DNA from 2 places in the Caproiciproducens sp. LBM24188 genome. Region 1 is predicted to be linked to the other one. Evidence: a T-box and tRNA genes for the amino acid it is inferred to sense, from the RefSeq annotation. Region 1 holds a T-box; the other holds one or more tRNA genes.

Evidence for each region. A T-box is a leader RNA that pairs with one kind of tRNA and senses whether it is charged. The one in region 1 lies ahead of pheS (phenylalanine--tRNA ligase subunit alpha), so its partner is inferred to be a tRNA-Phe.
Region 2: it encodes a tRNA-Phe, which carries the amino acid that the T-box ahead of pheS (phenylalanine--tRNA ligase subunit alpha) is inferred to sense. The anticodon was not compared.

What each region holds. Positions count from the first base shown of each region.
Region 1 is NZ_CP196862.1:1,822,406-1,833,581, forward strand. It holds gene ACSVDI_RS08575 (NAD(P)H-hydrate dehydratase) at 1-465, opposite strand, end outside; gene acpS (holo-ACP synthase) at 525-896, opposite strand; gene ACSVDI_RS08585 (DUF6106 family protein) at 877-1,392, opposite strand; T-box leader at 1,643-1,864, shown strand; gene pheS (phenylalanine--tRNA ligase subunit alpha) at 1,929-2,948, shown strand; gene pheT (phenylalanine--tRNA ligase subunit beta) at 2,971-5,349, shown strand; gene ACSVDI_RS08600 (IreB family regulatory phosphoprotein) at 5,421-5,666, shown strand; gene ACSVDI_RS08605 (hypothetical protein) at 5,722-6,021, shown strand; gene purD (phosphoribosylamine--glycine ligase) at 6,090-7,358, opposite strand; gene ACSVDI_RS08615 (phosphoribosylaminoimidazolecarboxamide formyltransferase) at 7,376-8,551, opposite strand; gene ACSVDI_RS08620 (IMP cyclohydrolase) at 8,566-9,270, opposite strand; gene purN (phosphoribosylglycinamide formyltransferase) at 9,273-9,902, opposite strand; gene purM (phosphoribosylformylglycinamidine cyclo-ligase) at 9,896-10,930, opposite strand; gene purE (5-(carboxyamino)imidazole ribonucleotide mutase) at 11,041-11,176, opposite strand, start outside.
Region 2 is NZ_CP196862.1:108,468-119,643, forward strand. It holds gene ACSVDI_RS00460 (O-fucosyltransferase family protein) at 1-642, shown strand, start outside; gene ACSVDI_RS00465 (O-fucosyltransferase family protein) at 632-1,591, shown strand; gene ACSVDI_RS00470 (aminoglycoside phosphotransferase family protein) at 1,624-2,526, shown strand; gene gmd (GDP-mannose 4,6-dehydratase) at 2,648-3,676, shown strand; gene ACSVDI_RS00480 (GDP-L-fucose synthase family protein) at 3,708-4,643, shown strand; gene ACSVDI_RS00485 (DivIVA domain-containing protein) at 4,700-5,152, opposite strand; tRNA gene ACSVDI_RS00490 (tRNA-Phe) at 5,359-5,434, shown strand; tRNA gene ACSVDI_RS00495 (tRNA-Gly) at 5,441-5,516, shown strand; gene ACSVDI_RS00500 (inorganic pyrophosphatase) at 5,611-6,000, opposite strand; gene ACSVDI_RS00505 (hypothetical protein) at 6,256-7,149, shown strand; gene ACSVDI_RS00510 (hypothetical protein) at 7,121-7,279, shown strand; gene ACSVDI_RS00515 (MarR family winged helix-turn-helix transcriptional regulator) at 7,584-8,036, shown strand; gene ACSVDI_RS00520 (DegV family protein) at 8,051-8,884, shown strand; gene ACSVDI_RS00525 (3-oxoacyl-[acyl-carrier-protein] synthase III C-terminal domain-containing protein) at 8,859-9,197, shown strand; gene ACSVDI_RS00530 (acyl carrier protein) at 9,175-9,438, shown strand; gene fabD (ACP S-malonyltransferase) at 9,734-10,651, shown strand; gene accB (acetyl-CoA carboxylase biotin carboxyl carrier protein) at 10,736-11,176, shown strand, end outside.

The sequences.
Region 1 (11,176 bases):
CAGTATGCCACCGGCCTGGGCTGCCGCATGAAACAAGGATGTCATATTTTCCGGAGCGCTTCCATGGAAGCCAGTTCCATAGATTGCGTCAATGATAAAATCCGCGGAACTTACCATCTGCTCCACTTGCTCCGGAAGTTCTTCATAAAATACTGTTTTCACGTTGGTCTGCTGCAGCCGTTCGAACATAGTGCGGGAAATTTCTGTCGCGGGAAGGCCCTGAACCAAGACTACAACCACCAGAGCACCGGCTTCTGACAAACTGCGGGCAACCACATAGCCGTCGCCCCCGTTGTTCCCTTTTCCGCAAAGAATCACAACATGCTTGTTGGAAAATTGAAATTGTTTCTTTAAAAACTGGGCAGCGGCATTCCCGGCGTTTTCCATCAGCTGTAAATAGCTGATGCCGGAAGCCACCGCCCTTTTTTCCAGTTCCCTTGACTGGGCACAATTCAGGACTTTCATGACGGATAAACCGCTCCTTTCATCGTGTAACATCGGCCGGGCGGCACGGGAAGGAAGGCTTACCCCTGCTTTTCTTCCCCAATTACCACGGCCGCAGCATATTCACGGGTATGCGTAATACTGACGGAAAAAGTGATTCCACGTTCTTCTGCGATTTTGACCGCATTGCCGCTTAAATGCAGGTATGGCTGACCGTTCGGGGCGCGGAGCAGCTCCACCTCATTCATGGAAAATCCACGCAAACCGGTACCAAGAGCTTTTGAAAACGCTTCTTTCGCACAGAAGCTGGCCGCTACGCTTTGAACGGGAAATCCGCGCATTTCAAGCTGAGAGTACTCGGACGGACCGAGTACTCTCAGACAAAAGCGCGGATTTTTCATCGCATTTTTTATTCTGTTGATTTCAACCAAATCAATTCCGACCGAATGCATCAATCGCTACCTGCCTTTGGAGAAACGGCTTGATTGCTCCAAGGACCTTTTCGTTGGGGCTGAATACGACCAGCACATTCCCGCCCTTTTTCGAATCGTTTCCGACAAAATACCATGCGTCCTGACCGTCGTCCGTAACGGAAGCAATCAGTCGGGCAGCATATGTTTTCTGCTGATGTTCTGCGGGGTTGTATTTTCCCATTTTCTCAACATTATGTGCATCCATGGAAATGACTCTTTTCCGGCTGCGGCGGTTAATAATTTTATCAATGGTAATATCGCCGTTTGTAATGCTGTATTCAAATTCCAGATTTCGGGAAGAAATCAGATAATAGGCTCCAAAACAAACGGCTATCAGTATAATTAAAGAAAAGCTGGGAATAAAGAGCATGCTTGCAGCAATGAGGAGAAGCCCCACAATTATAATTCCGGCAAAGATCAAATAATCCTTGGTTCCAAACTTCTTCTTTATAATTTGTTCAATAAATACATCCATTTTCCTGCCTCCATTTGTTAACCATTACTGCATATTGTAGCATACCCGGTTTTTATTTACAACCATTATTCTAATCTTTCCCATTACTGCAATAAAGATGTCATAAGTTGGAATAGCGCGCGGTCAACAGCAATATCCCGGATTTGCCGAAAATCTGCAGGCTGAATCGTAAAATTATGCCATAGGATATGCGACCGTTTGGAACTACTTGCATTTTCCAGACAAAAGTGATAATATTATTCAATACTGAGACAACATGAGGAAAAAGGAAGTAACCTTTGGGCATCCGCCAAGAGAGAGCGTGCCACCGGCTGAAAACACGCTTGCGGATAAAAAAGGCGAAGTTCCCTTTGGAGTGGCGCAGCTGAACAACAAGCGAGGAGCAAACAGTAGGCTGCGACGGCAGGCACCGTTATTGGCCGTAAAAGCATCAATTAGGGTGGTACCACGGAGCTAAGCCTTCGTCCCTTTCGGGGCGGGGCTTTTTTATTTTAAGTTTTAAAATATTTTCTTATAGCAGGAAAGGAAGGACTTTCATGAAAGAAAAGCTTGAGGCGATCCGCGAGCAAGCAATCCGCGAGCTGGCTGAGGCAAAGGGCCAGCAGGTATTGGAAAATTTGCGGATTAAATATCTGGGCAAAAAAGGGGAATTGACTTCTATTTTAAAGCAGATGGGCAGCCTGTCCCCGGAGGAACGGCCGAAAATCGGTCAGCTTGCAAACGATGTGCGCGCATTCATTGAACAGGATCTGGTAAAGCGCGCCGCAGAACTAAAGGAAGAAGAACTTAACAGAAGGCTGCAAAAGGAAAAAATAGACGTTACCATGCCAGGAACCAGACACAAGCTTGGTTCCAAGCATCCTCTTTCCATCGAATTGGATGCCATTAAAGAAATCTTTATTGGCATGGGTTTCGAAATCGTAGAAGGCCCCGAAGTGGAATATGACTACTACAACTTTGAAGCACTGAATATTCCGAAAAACCACCCAGCCAGAGATACGCAGGATACCTTCTACATCACCGACAATATTTTACTGCGTACCCAGACTTCCCCGGTTCAGGTCCGCGTGATGGAAAAACAGAAGCCACCGATTCGCATCATCTCCCCTGGCCGTGTCTACCGTTCCGACGCCGTAGATGCCACCCATTCCCCACTGTTCCATCAAATTGAAGGCCTTGTGGTTGACAAAGGCATTACTTTTGCCGATTTGAAGGGAACACTGGAAACGTTTGTAAAGCGCATGTACGGCGAAGACTCTGTCATCCGTTTCCGCCCGCATCACTTCCCCTTCACCGAACCTTCGGCGGAAGTTGACGTACAGTGCTTTAACTGCCATGGCGAAGGCTGCCGCCTATGCAAGGGCGAAGGCTGGATTGAAATTCTGGGCTGCGGCATGGTTCACCCGAAGGTTCTTTCCAACTGCGGCATCGACCCGGAAGTTTACAGCGGTTTTGCGCTTGGCATGGGACTGGAACGTGTCGTCATGCGGAAATACAACATTGACGATCTTCGTCTGTTCTATGAAAACGACATCCGGTTCTTGAAGCAGTTTTAAGTCATGAGGAGGCGTATTTAAAATGAATTTATCCATGAGATGGTTAAAAGAATTTGTCGAGTTGGACGAAATGCCAATGCGTACTTTCACCGAAGCGGTCACTATGAGCGGTTCTAAAGTGGAAGGCTGGGAAGTCGAAGGCAGCGAAATCAACAATGTGGTTGTTGGAAAAGTGCTGTCGCTGGAACGTCACCCAGACTCCGATCATTTATGGATCACCAAAATAGACGTTGGCAGCGGAGAGCCGCTCCAAATTGTCACCGGGGCACAAAACCTGAAGGTGGGCGATGTGGTTCCGGTCGCTTTGAACAATTCCACCCTTCCGGGCGGCAAGAAGATTAAAAAGGGAAAGCTACGCGGTGTGGAAAGCAACGGAATGCTTTGTTCCCTTGGGGAACTTGGCTTAACCAAACACGATTTTCCCTATGCCATTGAAGACGGTATTTTTGTTCTGCAGGAGGACTGCAAACTTGGGCAGCCCATTTGTGAGGCGCTTGGTTTCAACGATACCAAAGTCGAGTTTGAAATTACCTCAAACCGTCCGGACTGCTTTTCGGTCATTGGTTTGGCGCGGGAAGTTGCCGCAACGTTTGATAAACCTTTAAAGCTGCACAAGCCGATTGTAAAAGGCGGCCACGGCTCCTGCAAGGACATGCTGGATGTAAAAGTGGAAGCGACAGACCTCTGCTCTGTCTATTCCGCCCGTGTGGTAAAAAACGTACGGGTAAAACCGTCCCCGCGTTGGATGCGTGAGCGGCTCCGCGCCATGGGTGTCCGCCCCATCAACAATATCGTAGACATTACAAACTATGTCATGCTGGAATATGGCCAGCCGATGCATTCGTTTGACCTTCGCTTTATTAAGGACAACAAAATCCGCGTACGCCGCGCCAAAGACGGCGAGTCGATTACTACGCTGGACGGCGTGGAACGCAAATTGACCACCAAGAATCTTGTAATCGCCGATTCCGAAAAACCGATTGCCATTGCCGGCGTCATGGGCGGCGAATACAGTGGAATTATGGACGACACCACCACCATTGTCTTTGAATCCGCGTGCTTTGACGGAGCCTCCGTGCGTACCACCGCCCGTGATTTGGGAATGAGAACCGACGCGTCATCCCGCTATGAAAAAGGGCTTGACCCAAACAACTGCCTGCCGGCGTTGGAACGCGCCTGCGAACTGGTGGAACTTCTGGATGCGGGCGACGTAATGGATGACTATATGATTGATCGTCATTATGATTCGGAGCGCAGAAAAATTTATCTCGATGTTGACTGGATCAATCGTTTCTTGGATACTCATCTGACTGCGAATGAGATGAAGACCATCTTAAAGAAACTGGACTGCGAGTTTGAAGGCAACCTGATTCTGGTGCCGACCTTCCGCCCTGACTTGGAGCACAAAGCGGACATTGCCGAGGAAATCGCGCGCTTCTACGGCTACAATAAAATTCCAGGCACCCCCCTCCCCGGCGGCGCACAAGGAAAATATTCCGACTGGCAGAAATTTAAGCGTACCATTAATGATACCATGCTCGCGCTTGGCGCAAGCGAAATTATGACGTACTCCTTCATCAGCCCGAAGTACTATGATAAAATCCGCATGCCGGCGGATTCCCCGCTTCGTAAATCGATCACCATATCCAATCCGCTTGGGGAAGACACCAGCATTATGCGCACCACAGCCTTACCGTCCATGATGGAAGTACTTGCCCGCAACTACAATAACCGGAACGAAGCGGTTTGCCTGTTTGAACTGGCAAGCGAATACATTCCGACCACGGAAGATAAGCTTCCCGAAGAAAAGAACACCTTGATTGTTGGGATGTATGGAAATCAGGCAGATTTCTTCACCGCAAAGGGAATGGCGGAGCAGCTTTTGGAAGAACTTTCAGTAAGCGGGTATGAAATTGAAGCTTCATCCGATGAATACAGCTACCATCCCGGCCGTTGCGCCGTGCTCACCCTGGATGGCGAGCGTCTTGGCGTGATTGGCGAAATACACCCCAAAACGGCTGAAAACTATGGGATAGCAGAACGGGTCTATTGCTTTACCTTGGATGTGGACCTGATGTTCCGACATGCAAAAGCGGAGAAGACTTATATTCCCCTGCCAAAATTCCCTGCTGTTACACGTGACCTTGCGCTGCTTTGCAATGAGGATATCCCGGTGCTGAAGCTGGAAAAAATCATCGCAAAGGCTGCCGGAAGTCTGCTGGAAAAAATTCGTCTGTTTGACGTGTATCAGGGCGAACAGATTGAAACCGGTAAAAAGAGTGTAGCGTTCAGCCTGGTTCTGCGTTCCAGCGACAATACCCTGACGGAAGAGCATACGGCCTCCGTAATGAAAAAGATCATGAAAGAACTGGAAAAGGCGGGGATCTCGCTCCGTTCATAAACATTTGTTCACAAAATGTTCTTGAATTTATATGCCGTATGTTGTATTATAACAGTACTGGAGGTGTTTCCATGCTAGATAAGACGATGACGTTTTCAATTGGTGACGATCGCGAAGGGGATATTAAAAAGGTATTGACTTTGGTTTATGATTCCCTGAAAGAAAAGGGGTACAACCCCATTAATCAGATTGTAGGCTATATTCTGTCGGAAGATCCCACCTATATTACCACGCACAATGGGGCTCGTAGTCTTATCCGCAAGATAGACCGGGATGAATTATTGCAGGTTTTGCTGAAATCATATCTTGGCGAGTAATCGGCTGAAATCGGCCGGCGCTTCCTTGTAACTGAATAACAGGAGGAATTCTTGAATGAATGAAAAGACAGGCAACGCCGAGCAGTTCCCTACTTATAGGGGAAAACCGTTGGTGCGCTGCGGCGATGTAATTTATTACGGAAGCATGAAAGATAAATACGTTGTGAAGCTAGAAGTCAAGAGCAAGAAAAAGGTTCAGGATTTGGAAGTTGCCGATAAGGTTTCCATTCAATTGATGTATACGGACCAGAATATACGTGCCCGTAAACAGATTGTAAAATCCAGCGAAAAAAGCGGTTTATACCTTGCCATGGACATTGCCGACGCTTGGCTTTCAAGAGCATTAGCTGAGTAAGGTCAAAAAGATATTAATTTAGGCGATACGGAACTTCCGTATCGCCTTTTCTTATGCTTAATTATGTTTTAACGGTTGATTTTTCCAATATCACGGCGGTAATGTGCGCCTTCAAAATGAATTTTTTCCACGGCGGCATAAGCCTTCTGCAATGCCTCATCCAGGCTCTGCCCTGTTGCGGTTACGCCGAGAACACGCCCGCCGTTGGTGTAAAATTTATCGTCTTTCCATATCGTCCCAGCATGGAACACCTCTGCCCCATCAACCTGTCCCGTTTCATCCAGGCCAGCGATTTCCAGCCCCTTCGGGTAACTGCCCGGATAACCCGGGGAAGCCATCACGACGCATGCACAGGCTTCCTCCAGCCATTCGACCGGCTGTTCCGGCAAACGTTCCTCTACCACGGACTCAATGATATCCACTAAATCGGTTTTCAGCCTTGGAAGTACTACCTGGGTTTCTGGGTCGCCGAAACGAGAATTATATTCAATCACCTTCGGGCCGTCCTGTGTCAGCATCAGGCCAAAATAAAGGCAGCCTTTGAATGTACGGCCCTCCTGATTTAACGCATTCATGGTCGGCAGGAAAATCGTATCCATACATACCTGGGCGAGTTCCTCCGTATAATACGGGTTCGGACTGATGGTGCCCATACCACCGGTATTGGGGCCTTTATCCCCGTCGTAAACCCGTTTATGATCTTTGGAAGAAACCATCGGTTTTAAGCATTTGCCATCCGTAAAGGCCAAGACCGATACTTCAGGCCCGGTTAAAAATTCCTCCACTACAATCCGATTCCCGGAGGAACCGAAAATTTTGTCCTCCATAATAGAATGAATAGCCCGCTCCGCTTCCTCATAACTCGCTGCAATCACCACGCCCTTACCGAGCGCAAGCCCATCCGCCTTAATCACCGTTGGATATTTCCCGGTCGTTCGAATATAATCAAGCGCTTGGTGCGAATCCTGAAAGACCGTGTAGTCCGCTGTAGGAATATGATGGCGTTTCATAAAATCTTTAGAAAAGACTTTGCTGCTCTCAATCACCGCGGCATTCGCGCGTGGGCCGAATGCGGGGATCCCCGCGGCTTCCAGCGCGTCAACCATACCGACGGCAAGGGGGTCATCCGGTGCTACAAAAACCAAATCAATCCGCTTTTCCATGGAAAAGCGCACTATTCCGTCCAAATCCAAAGCCGGAATGTTGACGCATTCTGCGTCCCGTGAAATTCCTCCGTTACCGGGGGCGCAGTAAAGCTTAGTAACTTTACTGCTTTCCTTTAATTTACGTATAATTGCATGTTCGCGGCCTCCGCCGCCAACTACCAGTATTTTCATGGTTCTTCCCCGCCTTTTTAATGATGGAAAAGACGGACGCCGGTGAACGCCATGGTGATTCCGTACTTGTTGCAGGTTTCAATCACATGGTCGTCGCGAATGGAACCGCCCGGCTGTGCAATATAGCAAACACCGGACTTGTGTGCGCGTTCAATGTTGTCGCCAAACGGGAAGAACGCATCGGAGCCAAGCGAAACCCTGGTAAGGGTATTCAGCCATGCGCGCTTTTCTTCGCGGGAAATTGGCTCCGGTTTTTCGGCAAAGAAATTTTGCCAAACTCCGTCCGCCAGCACATCCATATAATCGTCTGAAAGATATACGTCAATGGTATTGTCACGGTCGGGGCGACGGATATCGCTGCGGAACTTTAATCCCAGCACCTTCGGGTGTTGCCGCAGAAACCAGATATCCGCTTTATTCCCGGCAAGCCGGGTGCAGTGGATTCTGGACTGCTGGCCGGCACCTACGCCAATGACTTGACCTCCCTTTGCATAACAAACTGAATTGGATTGGGTGTATTTCAGCGTAATCAGGGAAATCAGAAGGTCGCGCTTCGCATCTTCCGGAATTTCTTTCTGCTCCGTCACCAGATTGGCGATCATGGATTCGTCGATCTGGATTTCGTTCCTTCCCTGTTCAAAGGTAATTCCATAAACATCCTTGCATTCCACAGGATTGGGGCGGTAGCTTTCGTCCATGGCAACTATATTGTATCCGCCTTTGCGCTTCGTTTTTAAAATGGCGAGCGCTTCGTCCGTGTAGCCCGGCGCAATGATTCCGTCGGACACTTCCCGCGCAATCAGCGTGGCGGTTTGTTTATCGCAAGTGTCGGAAAGCGCAATCCAGTCGCCATAAGATGACATGCGGTCCGCTCCCCTTGCCATTGCATATGCGCTGGCAAGCGGGGATAGCTCCAAATCGTCGACAAAATAAATTTTTTTCAATGTATCCGAAAGCTCGGTTGCAACGGCTGCGCCGGCCGGGCTGACATGCTTAAAAGAAGCCGCTGCCGGCAGACCGGTTGCTTTTTTCAGCTCCTGAACCAACTGCCAGCTGTTGAACGCATCCAAAAAATTAATATAGCCCGGTTTGCCGTTTAATACCTGAACCGGCAGCTCGCTGCCGTCTTTCATAAAAATGCGTGACGGCTTTTGATTTGGATTGCAGCCGTATTTTAAAGATATTTCAGACATTACATACCCTCCGCTCAATGATTTTTATTAATGATTCTGGTTTCCACCGCTCCATTCTTCAAATTGATGAAGCGGGTAAACAGAGAAACCTTGTTTTCTTCATTCAGACTGCGCCAGACGGATTCCGTAAAGGTATCGATCGTTCCGTATATCCCAACACGGATTGGTTCGCCGTCAAAAGACGGAAGCGGGTTGCCATCCCCGGCATAGGTATGAATTAAATGCCCCTCCCCGTTCACCGGTGATTCGTATTCATAAAAATAGCGATGTACGGAAGCAGGGGATCCATCCGCACTTTTTAAAATGGAAAGACGGTAGTTCCCGTTCGGTGCAACAACGCCGGAAATTCGCGGCGTATAGTTCGGCGCATCCGGTTCAAACGTACGGGTACGCAGCGCTTCGGCAAAGGATCTTCCCTGTTTCAAAAAATCATAAATCGTATCGGTCTGGTCCCCGTTTGTTACAACGGTCGTTTGGTCCAGTACCCGCACGGGGGAATAAATGATGAGAGACGGATTCACCAATTTTGCGGGGTCAAAAGCCTGCGTACGGATTCCCTGGCCGTCTTCCACAAAGATGCGGTTCCGGCTGTTTTCACTGCGGCCCATAATAAAATAGGCAATAACCGCGCAGGTTCCGTCTGAGCTTTTTCCCAGAAGAATCCCGCGGCCTGGGTATGCGTTTGTGCCGAGCACAGTTTCAAATCGTCTAATTTCCAACATTATTCCTCCTTAATGATTGTTTTCCCGTCCTGAACCAGGATTCTGCCCTGACAGAACAGCGCCGCCGCCTTGGGCAACAGCTGCCACTCCGCCTGTTCCATGACCCTGCGCTGCAGGGTTTCCGGTGTATCCCCAGGAAGAATTTCAACGGCCTTTTGCAGAATGATCGGTCCGCCGTCGCAAACTTCATTCACAAAGTGCACGGTAGCCCCGGTTACTTTCACCCCTCTGCGCAGGGCTGCCTCGTGAACCTTCAGGCCATAATACCCTGGCCCGCAAAAGGACGGAATCAGCGACGGGTGTATGTTGATAATTTGATTTTCATACCGGCGGATGACCGTTTCACTAATGATTGTCATGAAGCCAGCAAGGATAATTAAGCCAATCTGGTTCTGATCCAGCAAAGCGAGGAGTGCCTCATCGTAATCCTGTTGCGTGGAGTAATCCCGGCGGAGTAACACTTTCGTTGGAATTCCGGCTTTTTTCGCCCGTTCCAGCGCATAAGCATCCTTTTTGCTGGAAATCACCAGTGAAAGGACGCCACCGGGCAATTTCCCGTTGTTTTGAGCATCAATTAAAGCCTGCAAATTGGTGCCCCCGCCGGATACCAGCACGGCGATTTTCAGCATAAAATCACGCCTTCTTCGCCGGAGGTCACGGTACCGATGACAAACGCGCGTTCCCCCATGGCATTCAGTTCCTCCACCGCCCGATTTGCCTGCTCTTTTGCCACAACCATGCACATGCCTATGCCCATATTAAAGGTATTGTACATATCGCGCTCCGGAATATTCCCCTGACGCTGCAGCAGGGTAAAGATTGGAAGCTTTGGGAGCGATGCCCGCTCAATTTTTGACGTTGTGCCGGGTTTGAGCATCCGGGGAATGTTTTCGAAGAACCCGCCGCCGGTGATATGCGAAATCGCTTTGATTGTTACCTTTTCCATTAAGGAAAGGACTGGCTTTACATAGATTTTCGTCGGGGTAAGCAATTCTTCCCCAATGGTACGGCCCAGTTCGTTCAAATACATCCCGATGTTTTTTTCACTGATATTGAAAATCTTACGAACCAGAGAAAATCCGTTGGAATGTACACCGGAGGACTGCAGACCGATAATCGCGTCACCTTCCTGCACCAAGGAGCCGTCGATAATGCGGTCACGGTCCACCATACCGACGGAAAAACCGGCTAAATCATACTCATCCATGGGATAAAAGCCCGGCATTTCGGCGGTTTCACCCCCGACCAACGCGCAGCCGGACTGCACGCAGCCCTCCGCAACGCCGGAGACAATCTGCGCAATTTTTTCCGGGTAGTTCTTGCCCACCGCAAGATAATCCAGAAAGAAAAGAGGTTTTGCACCGCAGCATATAACGTCGTTTACGCACATTGCCACACAGTCAATTCCAACCGTGTCGTGCTTGTCCATTAAAAACGCGATTTTTAGCTTTGTGCCGACGCCATCCGTTCCACTGACCAGAACAGGGGTATTCACTCCCTGCAAATCCGGCTGGAACAGTCCGCCGAACCCGCCGATACCGGAAACCACCCCGGGAATCCGGGTTCGTGCCACATGGCTTTTCATCAATTCTACCGCGCGGTAACCTGCCGTTACGTCGACCCCGGCTGCTTTGTAACTTTCACTGAAGCTTTTCATATTTCCCCGTTTCCCCGTGCGCAAAAGTGCATGAATTTGTTCAGAATTTGCACGGAATGTTCAAATGAATGTATTATGATATTATTTTATCCTCTGCTGTGAATTATATCTTACAATTCACGTACTTTATCCTGAATTGCCAAATCCTTCTTCGCAACACCTTCCGCCATGGTACGCTTCATTGCGTCCAGCTTTGCGGATAGTGCTTCATCCGAAAGGGCAAGCATCTGCGCGGCTAAAATTGCT
Region 2 (11,176 bases), 1.3 Mb from region 1:
CACCAAATTTACCGGGGACTCTTTGATAAATACCTGAAGCTGAAACCAGATATTCAGGCGGAAATCGAGGACTTTTACGAGAAAAACCTCAAGGGCTCGGAACCGCTGCTCGGCGTGCACATCCGGGGCGGCGACAAGGTGCGCGAGGTGGAAAAACTGTCGAACCTGAACAAACGGTACTACACGCAGATTGACCGTTTTATCCGCCGGTACGGGATTCAAAAGATTCTTCTTCTGACCGACACCGAGGATATTCTAAAAAACTTTGTCCAGCGTTACGGCTCCATGGTAGTTTACACCGACTGCCGCAGGGGCGAACTGAATGCCACCGCAAACGCCGCTCACCTGCAAAATTACAGCGACAAGCGGCGCAAGGGGATTGAAATTATTAAGGATACCTATTTGGGGGCAAAGTGCGACTTCTTCATTGGCAACGGTTACTCCAATGTATCGTACACCGTGAAGCGCCTGAAAGACTGGCCGGAGGACCATATTACACTGTTCTTCCGCGACTTGAACCATGAAAAAAGGCTGGCGAAAAAACGGACGCGGAAAGAAGGGCGCCGGCGCGTAAAGCTGATGCGCAAGCATAAAAAAGAGTATCCGGAATTTTATGGAGGTGTGAACACCTATGCCGAATAATCGATTTCTGCTGATTAAGGCGCTGGGGCACAGCATCTGGTCGGATGTGGACCACGCAATCTGCCAGATTTATGCCGCGGAGCTGACCGGAAGAACCCCGGTTGTCTACTGGGGCATGGAAAGCATGTACAGCGCTTCACTGAATACCAATTCCTTTGAACTCTTCTTCGAGCCGGTGTCGGAATATACCGTCGACGATGTGGTTCGCACGGAGTTCACCTATTACCCATCGGTCTGGCGGTACTCCAATGTGCTGGCGGACGACACCGACAAACTGAAAATGCAGGACCGTGATTTGAAAAGCATGATGACCAGCGACGCAAACGTACTGGTCAGCGACGTTTATTATCCCCTGCGGTCCATCATCCCCTTCGCGAAAAGTGACCACTGGTCTTACGGCATGACGCCCTGCCAGATTTACCGCAGGCTGTACCAGAAATACCTGAAACTCAAACCCGAAATCAAGCGCGAAATTCAAAAGTTCCACAACATCAACCCGAATTTCCGGGATGAACGGCCGATTCTGGGCGTTCATGTGCGCGGAAAGGCACTGGTAACCGAAGTGGCGCAGCTTTACGACTTGAACGAGCTTTATAAGCCGTACATCTGGGAGTATATCGTCCGATATAACGTGCGTCATATCTTCGTGATTACCGATTCCAACAAAATGTTCCGCCAGTATAAAAAGCTGTACGGACACGGCGATATGATGATTTACCCCGACAGCAAAAAAACTCCTTTCCAACCAAGGATTCCAACCTGCCTGCTGGATTACCCCAACAAAAGGCACAAGGGTGTGGAACTGCAGAGAGACACCATTGAAATTATTAAGGACACGTACCTGGCTTCTCAGTGTGATTTCTTCATTGGAAACGGCTATTCCAATCTTTCCAACGCGGTCATGCGGCTGAAGGACTGGCCGGAAACAAACATCAGGCTCCTGTATTAAGCGGCCCAGCCTGCTTTGCGAGGTGACGCTATATGGCTGAAAACCAAACACGGTATATCCAGACGATTACCACGTATTATCCCCAGATTAACCTGACCAACCTTCGGTTTAACCAAACGGATGGCAAACACTGTGATATTGTCACGGTCAACGACGAAGTCCTGTTCAAATTTTCGCGCTACGACTGGACGGCCGCCTTTTTGACCAACCAGATTCGGGTCACCGACTTTATCCGTGGCTATGTCAACATGCCGCTGCCCCGGATGGAACCCCTGGGAACGGGAGCGGCAAAATGCGAATTTGTGAAAGGAGAACCGCTGTACCGCGAGGATATTCTGCTAATGAGCGAAAGCGATCAGAACCACATTGCCCGGCAGATCGGCGTTTTCCTGCGGCAGCTTCACACCATTCCGCCGAAACTACTGAAGGAAAACCGCATTTTGGAAATTCCGTATGACCTGTCCAGGGAAACCGTTCTGTCGGAATTGGAACAGATTAAGCGGAAGGTGTACCCGTACTGCGACAGTTACGAGCAAAAACGCATTGCGCGGGTCTTCCGACCCGTGGTGGAAAACGAGGACTTTCTAATTCATTCGCCGTGCCTGATTCACGCCGACCTTTCGCCCCGCTGCTTTCTGCACGATGTTAAGACCAAAAAAATGAAAGGTGTGGTCGGCTTCGGCTGCGCAGGCATCGGCGACCCCGCCTACGACTTTGGCGTTGCGATCCAGACCTTTGGGGAAACCTTCGTCAAGCGCATTGGAAAGTATTACGGCAGCTTGACCGGGCTAATGGATCGGGCAAGGTTCTACGCCGGCTACAACGAGCTGCTTCTGAAAAAGAACATTGCGGACCGCATCATAACGCGTGACTTTTCCGGCTTCCGACTGGATTCATTTGCGGCCGACCGGATGCCGGTGGGCTCCCCGGTCTAAAAACCACGCGCGCCCAGGGCCGTTTTTCCTCACACGGCGGTACGGCTTCACATATGATGTACTACATGCACACTGGATTGTGCGCATGCGGGACCAAATTATGACGGGTATGTGAGGTAATATGAAAAAGACACTCATAACAGGAATCACCGGACAGGACGGTTCCTATTTGGCAGAGCTTCTGCTTGATAAAGGGTACGAGGTACACGGATTAATCCGCAGGAGCAGCTCGGAAAACACGCAGAGAATTAATCATCTTCTAACCGACGAAGGCGGCGAGAACCAGCGGTTGTTCCTTCATTACGGGGATCTGAGCGACTCTGGCAGCCTGAGTCGGCTGATTGACAAAGTGGAGCCGGATGAGGTGTATAACCTCGGCGCGCAGAGTCATGTTAAAATTTCCTTTGATATCCCGGAGTTTACGTCGGATGTAAACGGGCTGGGCGCGCTGCGGCTTCTGGACAGCATCCGGGAAGTTAACCCGGCAATCCGGTTTTACCAGGCATCTTCCAGTGAGCTGTTCGGCAAGGTACGGGAGACCCCCCAAACCGAAAAAACACCCTTTTACCCCAGAAGTCCCTACGCGGCCGCAAAGCTTTACGCGTACTGGATTACCGTAAATTACCGCGAAGCGTACGGCCTGTTTGCCTGTAACGGCATTCTGTTCAACCATGAGTCCCCCAGAAGGGGCGGCAACTTTGTCACGCGCAAAATTACGACCGGAATTGCCAACATTCTGGCGGGTAAGCAGGACAAAATCATTTTGGGAAACCTGGACGCTAAGCGCGACTGGGGATTCGCGGGCGATTACGTGGAAGCCATGTGGCTGATTCTGCAGCAGAAAGAGCCGGATGATTATGTGGTAGCCACCGGAGAAACCCACACCGTGCGCGAGTTCTGTGAGCTGGCATTTCAGAATGTGGGAATCCAGCTCCGCTGGGAAGGAACCGGCCTGGACGAAATCGGGGTCGACAGCCAAACCGGTCGGCAGCTGGTAGGCGTAAGCAGCAAATTCTTCCGCCCAAGCGAAGTGGATCTTCTGCTGGGCGATGCCAAAAAGGTCCGGGAGAAACTGGGCTGGAAACCGAAAGTATCGTTTAAAGAACTGGTAAAGATGATGGTGGAACATGATTTGAAAACCGGCACCTAAGGGCATGATTCTTACGAAAGAGGGGTTCGCATTGGAAAAGGGCAGCAGGATTTATGTGGCGGGGCATACAGGAATGGTGGGCTCCGCTCTTGTCAGAGGGCTGCAACAGCAGGGCTACCGGAATATTCTTACCAGGACTCATGCGGAACTGGATTTGACCGACCAGGCCGCAACACGACAATTTTTCGCGGAACAACAGCCGGAATATGTGTTTCTGGCGGCCGCAAAAGTCGGCGGAATTTATGCGAATAGTACCTATCCCGCCGACTTTATCATGGAAAATATGCTGATTCAGTGCAATGTGATTCAAAGTGCGTATGAAAACCACGTAAAAAAGCTGATGCTTCTGGGCAGCTCGTGCATTTACCCGAAGTTGTGCCCCCAGCCGATTAAAGAGGAATACCTCCTGACCGGGGAGCTGGAACCGACCAACCAGGCGTATGCACTGGCAAAAATATCAGGAATAGAAATGTGCCGGTCGTACAACCTGCAATACGGCACGCATTATATTAGCGTAATGCCGGCCAGCCTTTACGGCGTGAACGACCGGTTCGACATTAACAATTCCCACGTAATTCCCTCCATGATTATCAAGCTGCACAAGGCGAAAGAGGAAAAACGTCCGTTTGTGGAACTGTGGGGAACCGGCACCCCGCTAAGGGAATTCCTTTATGTGGACGATATGGCGGAGGCGTGCATCTTCCTGATGAACCACTACGAGGGGAACAATTTCATCAATATTGGTTCCGGGGAGGAAATCAGCATCCGTCACCTAGCGGAAACTGTGAAAAAGGTTGTGGGCTTCCAGGGGGACTTGATTTTCGACTCAACCAAGCCGGACGGAACCCCCCGCAGGGTGCTGGACAACACCAAAATCCTGGCAACCGGGTGGAGGCCCAAGGTCACCATAGAGGACGGCATTCGAAAAGAATACGAGTATTATTGCAACCATATTTTGAAGGCGTAGTTCTTCCTACAATAAAAACCCCGAAGAATCGAATCTTCGGAGTTTTTTTATGGCTGCTATTCATCGGACAGCTGATTCAGCACCTCCAGCTGCGCATTCAGTAAGGCTTCTGTCTTTTTGCGGAAGGTAAACATTTTCGCTTTCAGTTCTTCATAGGCAAGATTGATTTTATTCACCTGCTGATTGGCGTCGCTTACCATTTTTTGTGACGTTTTCTCCGCTTCCTGCAAAATTCCCTGTGCTTTTTCTGTAGCTGCCGCTTTCATTTCGTCGCTGGTTTTCTGTGCGACCACAAAGCAGTGCTGCATCGCTTCCTCCAGCGACTTATAGTGCTTTATGGTATCGTCCAGCGTGGAAAGCTGCTCTTTCATTTGATTGATTTCATAGGCGCTTTTTCGATAGTCCTGAATCACTTTGGCCATTACTTCATCAACCTGATCTTTATTGTATCCGTGCAGAAAAGATCTGCAAAATGTGATACTCTCCAGTTTCTCAGGATCATAATTCATCCTATCCGCCCCCCCTATACTTTACTGAACCGAAAACATTCCTACCTTATGAGTATTCATCAAACGGAAATATATTCGTACTTCCCAAACTTATTGCCAGGGGAATACCAGCTTTGACACATGCAAAAAATTTACGGAACGGGATTGACATTTTTTGTCGGATGTAGTATGATACACAGCGTGCCTGTGATTCGTTCCTCGCATTTGCCTCTGTAGCTCAGTCGGTAGAGCAGGGGACTGAAAATCCCCGTGTCGGTGGTTCGATTCCGCCCGGAGGCACCAATTGATGCGAACGTAGCTCATCTGGTAGAGCGCCACCTTGCCAAGGTGGAGGTAGCGAGTTCGAGCCTCGTCGTTCGCTCCAAAAACAGGGAGCCCCGTAAAATGAATTTTCATTCGTTTTACGGGGCTCTTTTTTCGTAAAACCGGGCAGAAAAGAAAGAGCGTTTCGCGCCGAATCAACCGCTTTTTCTTGTGAGGAAGATGCCCTTCATACCCTCCGTGCGATTGTGGAACCGGTAAATCGCGTCCTTTTCCGCTTCGGTGCAGCCAATTAGAATTTTCAGTTCCGAATCCCGTTTCGCCCGGTCCACTATGCAAATCACCGCGTCCACTTTCTGCGGCTGCGCGGTACCGCGCCATACGTCAATTCCGCCGCCGTCCATGGAAGAGGTATTTTTCAGGTAGCCATAATCCACCTCATAGACCATCTCCGGGTACTTCGGGTGACGGGAGCCCTTTGGCCGGTCAATGACGATTTCGGAATCGCGAACCAATTCATCCAGCATACTCCAGAACGCGAAATCATATTGCGTTCGGTCTTGCTTTTCCTGCCTGTTGTCCATCATTTTGTTCTCCTGAAAATCGGTTGATGTCCGCCGGCAAACTTCGAAGCCGCTCAGCGGATCCCCAGTTTCTCAATATAAAAAAGTGTAACACAGTTTTCGTAAATACAAAACACAATTTTTGCGGGGTATGCTCAACCTGTCCTAATTTTTTATTCTAAATAGAAATAATTCCCGTTTCAAGGTCATATAAATGTAATAATTAACGGAATAATTGAAATTCCGTGAAATTGTCAAACTGAAAAGGGAATGAATAGTATGAAATACCGGCGGAATCGTATTTCTCTGCGCAGGGTAGGGGAGTTTGCTCTGACACTGTTTTCCAACTGGGTGCTGCAGAAATTTGTCTGTTTTATTTTTCCTTTCATCATCACCTATGTAATGGAAAATTCCAACAAAAACAAGCCGTTTAATTTTGCGGTCTTTTATTCGTTCCCACAGATTTTATATTTTTCCGCATATTTTTTGATTTTAGTGGGATTTTCCGCCTGCAACCAGCATATATTAAAGCAACAAAAAGACTCCGGGCTGAACCGCGCGGTAGTGGAAGAGCTTCAGAACAATATTACCAGCCTGACCCGCTACATGGTGACGCTGGAAAAAGGAGAGAAAGAGCAGATTTTTGCTTCCCTTTCCCAGTTTATCTGCAATTCGCTCTATACCATATTTTCCAATGAATACCCCGACCGCAGTTTCCGCATCAGTGTGGTAAAGCAGTTCCTCAGCCAAAACACCCTGATGTATACCATGCCCGGATTTAAGTCGAACGACCTGAGCAGCGGGGATAACCGCCCAAGGCCCGTGGCGGACTGTGAAAAATATTTTCGCACCATTCTTTTGACTTCGGTGGAAAAACTGTATCTGCTGGATGAGAAAGGCATTAAAAAGAAGTTCAGTCCCAGCCGTGAACCGCTGGCCGAATACCTGGCGATTCCCAATAAAGGAGATTTCGACAACATCTGTTTTATTCTTCAAATTGACTGCACCAAAGCGGGCAGTTTTGGAAAAAACAAAGCCGAGACGGAAAATTTCGTACGCCAATACATAGAACCGTTTGTGAAGCTTTTGGAAAACGCCTATGTTCAGGAAAGAATGAATTTCATTAGCAGAGGGGCCGAGCAGCTTGAAACACAAACCATTGACACTCATTGAGGGGAGCAGCGAAATCAATAACGGATTTTACGAAAAAGTCAATCAAATTATCGAAGAAGAACGCAAGAAAAACGCGGCAGTCCAAATGCACCGCTCCGACGGAAGCGATGAAATAAAATGCACTTTCTGACGGAAATGCACTTCCTAACGGTTCTATCCCCCAAAAGTTTTTTTGAATGTACCCACTGATTCCACCGCGTTTTCCCTTCCGAAACGGAGCTTTTTTAGAAAATGACTCCTTCACACTTACACTTCACACAGAGGGCGTCCGGCTGCTGCCGGGCGCCCTTTTTCCGTTTTTGCAGGCATACGCCAAACCGCGCAAAATACTTTGAACTTCAAAACGGTTGACAAATGGTTTTCTTTCTGATAAAATACAGAAATTGTAATTTCCTTTCGTTTGAACATCAAAACAAATTTTGGGAGGTGACTGCATGGACAGCGAGTCCGAAAAGATCAATAGCTTTCTGGTTTCGGTATTCAACAATATTCTTCGCATGGAAGAAGCCAGCCTGAAGGAACGAGCCGGCAATCTTTCCATGCGGGAAATGCATGTCATCGAAGCGGTCTGCGACGCTGTAACGCGCCAGCAAAACACCGCTTCAGAAATCGCTCTCTCCCAGAATATTACTGCCGGCACGCTTACTACCACGGTAAGCACCTTAGAGAAAAAAGGCTTTTTAATCCGCCGTCAGGACGACCGCGACAAACGCATGGTCCGAATTTTTCCCACGGAAAAAGGGAAGACTGCAAATGAAATTCATCAATCCTTTCACCACGAAATGGTATCTGCAATTCAATCGGTTTTGAAAGAAGATGAGTTAAAGGCTTTTGTCCGGGGACTGGCGGCCGTGCAGCACTTTTTTGAAAGTAAAAACAAGGATTAGAGGAGTGTAATACGATGGCAGTCAGAATTATAACGGACAGCACCTCGGACATTACGCCCGAACAGCAGAAAGAGTTTGGGGTTACCGTCGTTCCACTGCTGGTTCGCTTTGGGCAGGAGGAGTTTGTGGACGGGGTCACCCTGACCAATGAAGAATTTTACGAGCGGCTGCGGCACTGCGACACCCTTCCCACCACCGCGCAGGTAACGCCCGACCGCTTTACAGAGGTATTTGCTTCCATTCCTCCAGAAGATGAAATTGTGGGGATTTTCCTTTCCAGCGATATGAGCGGCACGTATCAATCCGCCTGCATCGCAAGGGATTTGATTGGCCGGAAGAATATTTTTCTGGTCGATTCCCGCAACGTGACCTTTGCCCTGGGCATTTTGGTGCTGGAAGCCGCGCGCCTGCGGGACGTGGGCGCGAACGGGGAAGCCATCAAGCGAGAAGTGGAAGCGCTGATTGAGCGGCTTCGCTTTTTCGCGGTGGTGGACATGCTCAAATACCTGAAAATGGGCGGCCGGCTTTCCTCCTCCTCTGCGCTGCTGGGCACCATGCTGCGCATTAAACCGATTATCACCTGCAGAGGCGGCCTGGTAGATGTGGTGGAAAAGCGGCAGGGCCGCAGGGCCGCGTTGGAAGCCATCGCCGAAAAAACACGGCTGGAGCGCCCCAATCCGAATCATCTGGTGGTGTTCGGCGACTCCGTAGCCCCCGAGCTGACCGAAATGCTTAAGGCGATGACCGCCGGGCTGTACGACCCCCAGCTGAGCCGGACCATGCCGCTCGGCTCTGTGGTGGGTACGCACGCCGGTCCCGGCTGTGCGGGAATCGCTTATTTTGTCTGATAAAAACGTCCGCTCCCTTTCCGGGAGTAACCAAATAACGGGATTCCCGTTTCGTGGGACGCACCGGACACAGATTGATTGTTCCCCGCTCCTCTGGAAATTTTTGGTAAAAAGAGAAAGGATTCATCACGATGAGTTTTCAATACTGGGAACCGGAAGCGCGTACCGCGTCCCAATTTTGCTGGATGAGCTCAACCGTTCGGGTGAATTGAAGCCCGGCTGCCTGCTTGCGCTAGTGGCGTTCGGCGATGGGCTCACCACGGGCGTCTGTGTCATCCGGTGGACCAAACATGAAACCGAAAGGATCTCTTAGTATGACTTACGAAACCGTAGTAAAGCTTCTGGCGCAGTACCGGGACATGGATACGGACGGAATCAGCATGGAAACCAAATTTGAGGACCTGGGCATCGATTCCCTCGATATGGTGGATCTGGTGATGGCACTGGAAGACGAATTCGGCGTGGAGCTGAATGTGGAAAATGAAAAAATCCTGACGGTACGTGATCTGGTGGAATTCATCGACAACCAGAAGCGCGGCGCGTCGGAAGAATAAATTGGTTGGCGGCTCCGGATTCCCGTGCGAATCCGGACGCTTTTTGTTATGTTCCTTTGCCTGTAAAGTTTGCAAACAGAGAAAGGGCGAATGCGAGGTTAAGTGCGCTTAGAAAAAGGAACGCAACCCGGAAACGACACTGGAAAAACGGGAGCGCTTTGCGCAGGAGGGCGGCGCGGAAAAGGACTGTTTATGGCCGGCCAGTCCGCCGCCCCAGTCCATAAGGAACAGCCCGCCGCTGAATCATCCCCGCGATGTTCACGCAGGCGGAAACTATACTGGAAAGAGGGATACCATGGATACGTTAGCATTTGTATTTTCCGGTCAGGGGGCTCAATACCCCGGCATGGGAAAAGAGCTTTACGAAACCTCTCCCGCCGCGCGGCGGGTCTTTGACGCGGCAGATGCCATCCGCCCCGGCACTTCAAAGCAGTGTTTTGAAGGAACCGCAGAGGAGCTTGCCCAGACGATTAACACGCAACCTTGTGTGTTCTGCATGGACCTGGCCGCGGCGGAAAGCCTGCGTGAAGCGGGGCTGGAACCGTGCGTTGCGGCGGGATTTTCGCTCGGTGAAGTCGCCGCGCTCACCTTTGCAGGTGCGTTTGATTTTGAAACCGGGTTCCGTTTGGTCTGCCGGCGCGCAGAATTTATGCAGGAGGCGGCGGAACGGTACGACGGTGCCATGGTCGCGGTGCTCCGGCTTCCCCCCGACACGGTGAAAGAGCTTTGTGAACGATTTGAAAACACTTATCCGGTCAACTACAACAGTGCGGCCCAAACGGTGGTTGCCCTGCTAAAAGCAAATCAGGAAGCATTTGTCAAAGCCGTGCAGGAAGCGGGAGGAAAGGCCGTTCCCCTGGCCGTGAGCGGCGGATTCCATTCCCCGTTTATGGACCGCGCGGCGGAACAGCTGAGGGAAGTGCTGGACGAGATTGAAATGAAGGACCCGAAGATTCCGGTTTATGCCAACAGCACTGCGCTTCCCTATGATAAGGATCCGAAGGATCTGCTTGCGCGCCAGGTCAACCACCCGGTGCTCTGGCAGAAAACAGTAGAAGCCATGGCGGCCGGCGGCATTGAAACCATGATTGAAGTCGGCCCCGGCAAAACGCTCTGTGGCCTGATTAAGAAAACCGCTCCCGGCGTGCGGATTTTGAACGTGGAAAACACAGCCGGAGTGGAAGCGGCAAAGGAAGCGTTTTCTGCAGAATAATCTCGCATCGAAAAAATTTTAAGGCCTGAATTGTATAAAAACCGCATACTTTCTTTGATAAACGAACAGAGGGGAAGGAATCAAATGGACGTAAAGCAAATTCAGGAGATTGCCGAAGTAATGCGCGACAACGGACTCACCCTGTTGGAGCTTACGCAGGGTGATGTTTCCCTGCGCATGGAGCGCCAGCCCGCTCAGAATATCATTATTCCGGCGCAGGGGCTTGGCCCCGCAGTAGCGGAAACCGCCCCTGCGGCAGCGCCGGAGCCCCACGCTCCGGCCGATCCCAACTGCGTAGAGGTAAAAGCCCCCATGGTGGGCGTGTTTTATCAGGCACCCGCACCGGATGCGGAACCGTTCGCACCGGTGGGTGCCCATGTGAACAAGGGCGACACCCTCTGCGTTATTGAAGCCATGAAGTTGATGAACGAAATCAACGCGGAATGCAGCGGCAAGGTGGCAGAAGTCTGCGTGAAAAACGGACAAACCGTGGAATACGGGCAGGTCCTGATGAAAATCATTCGG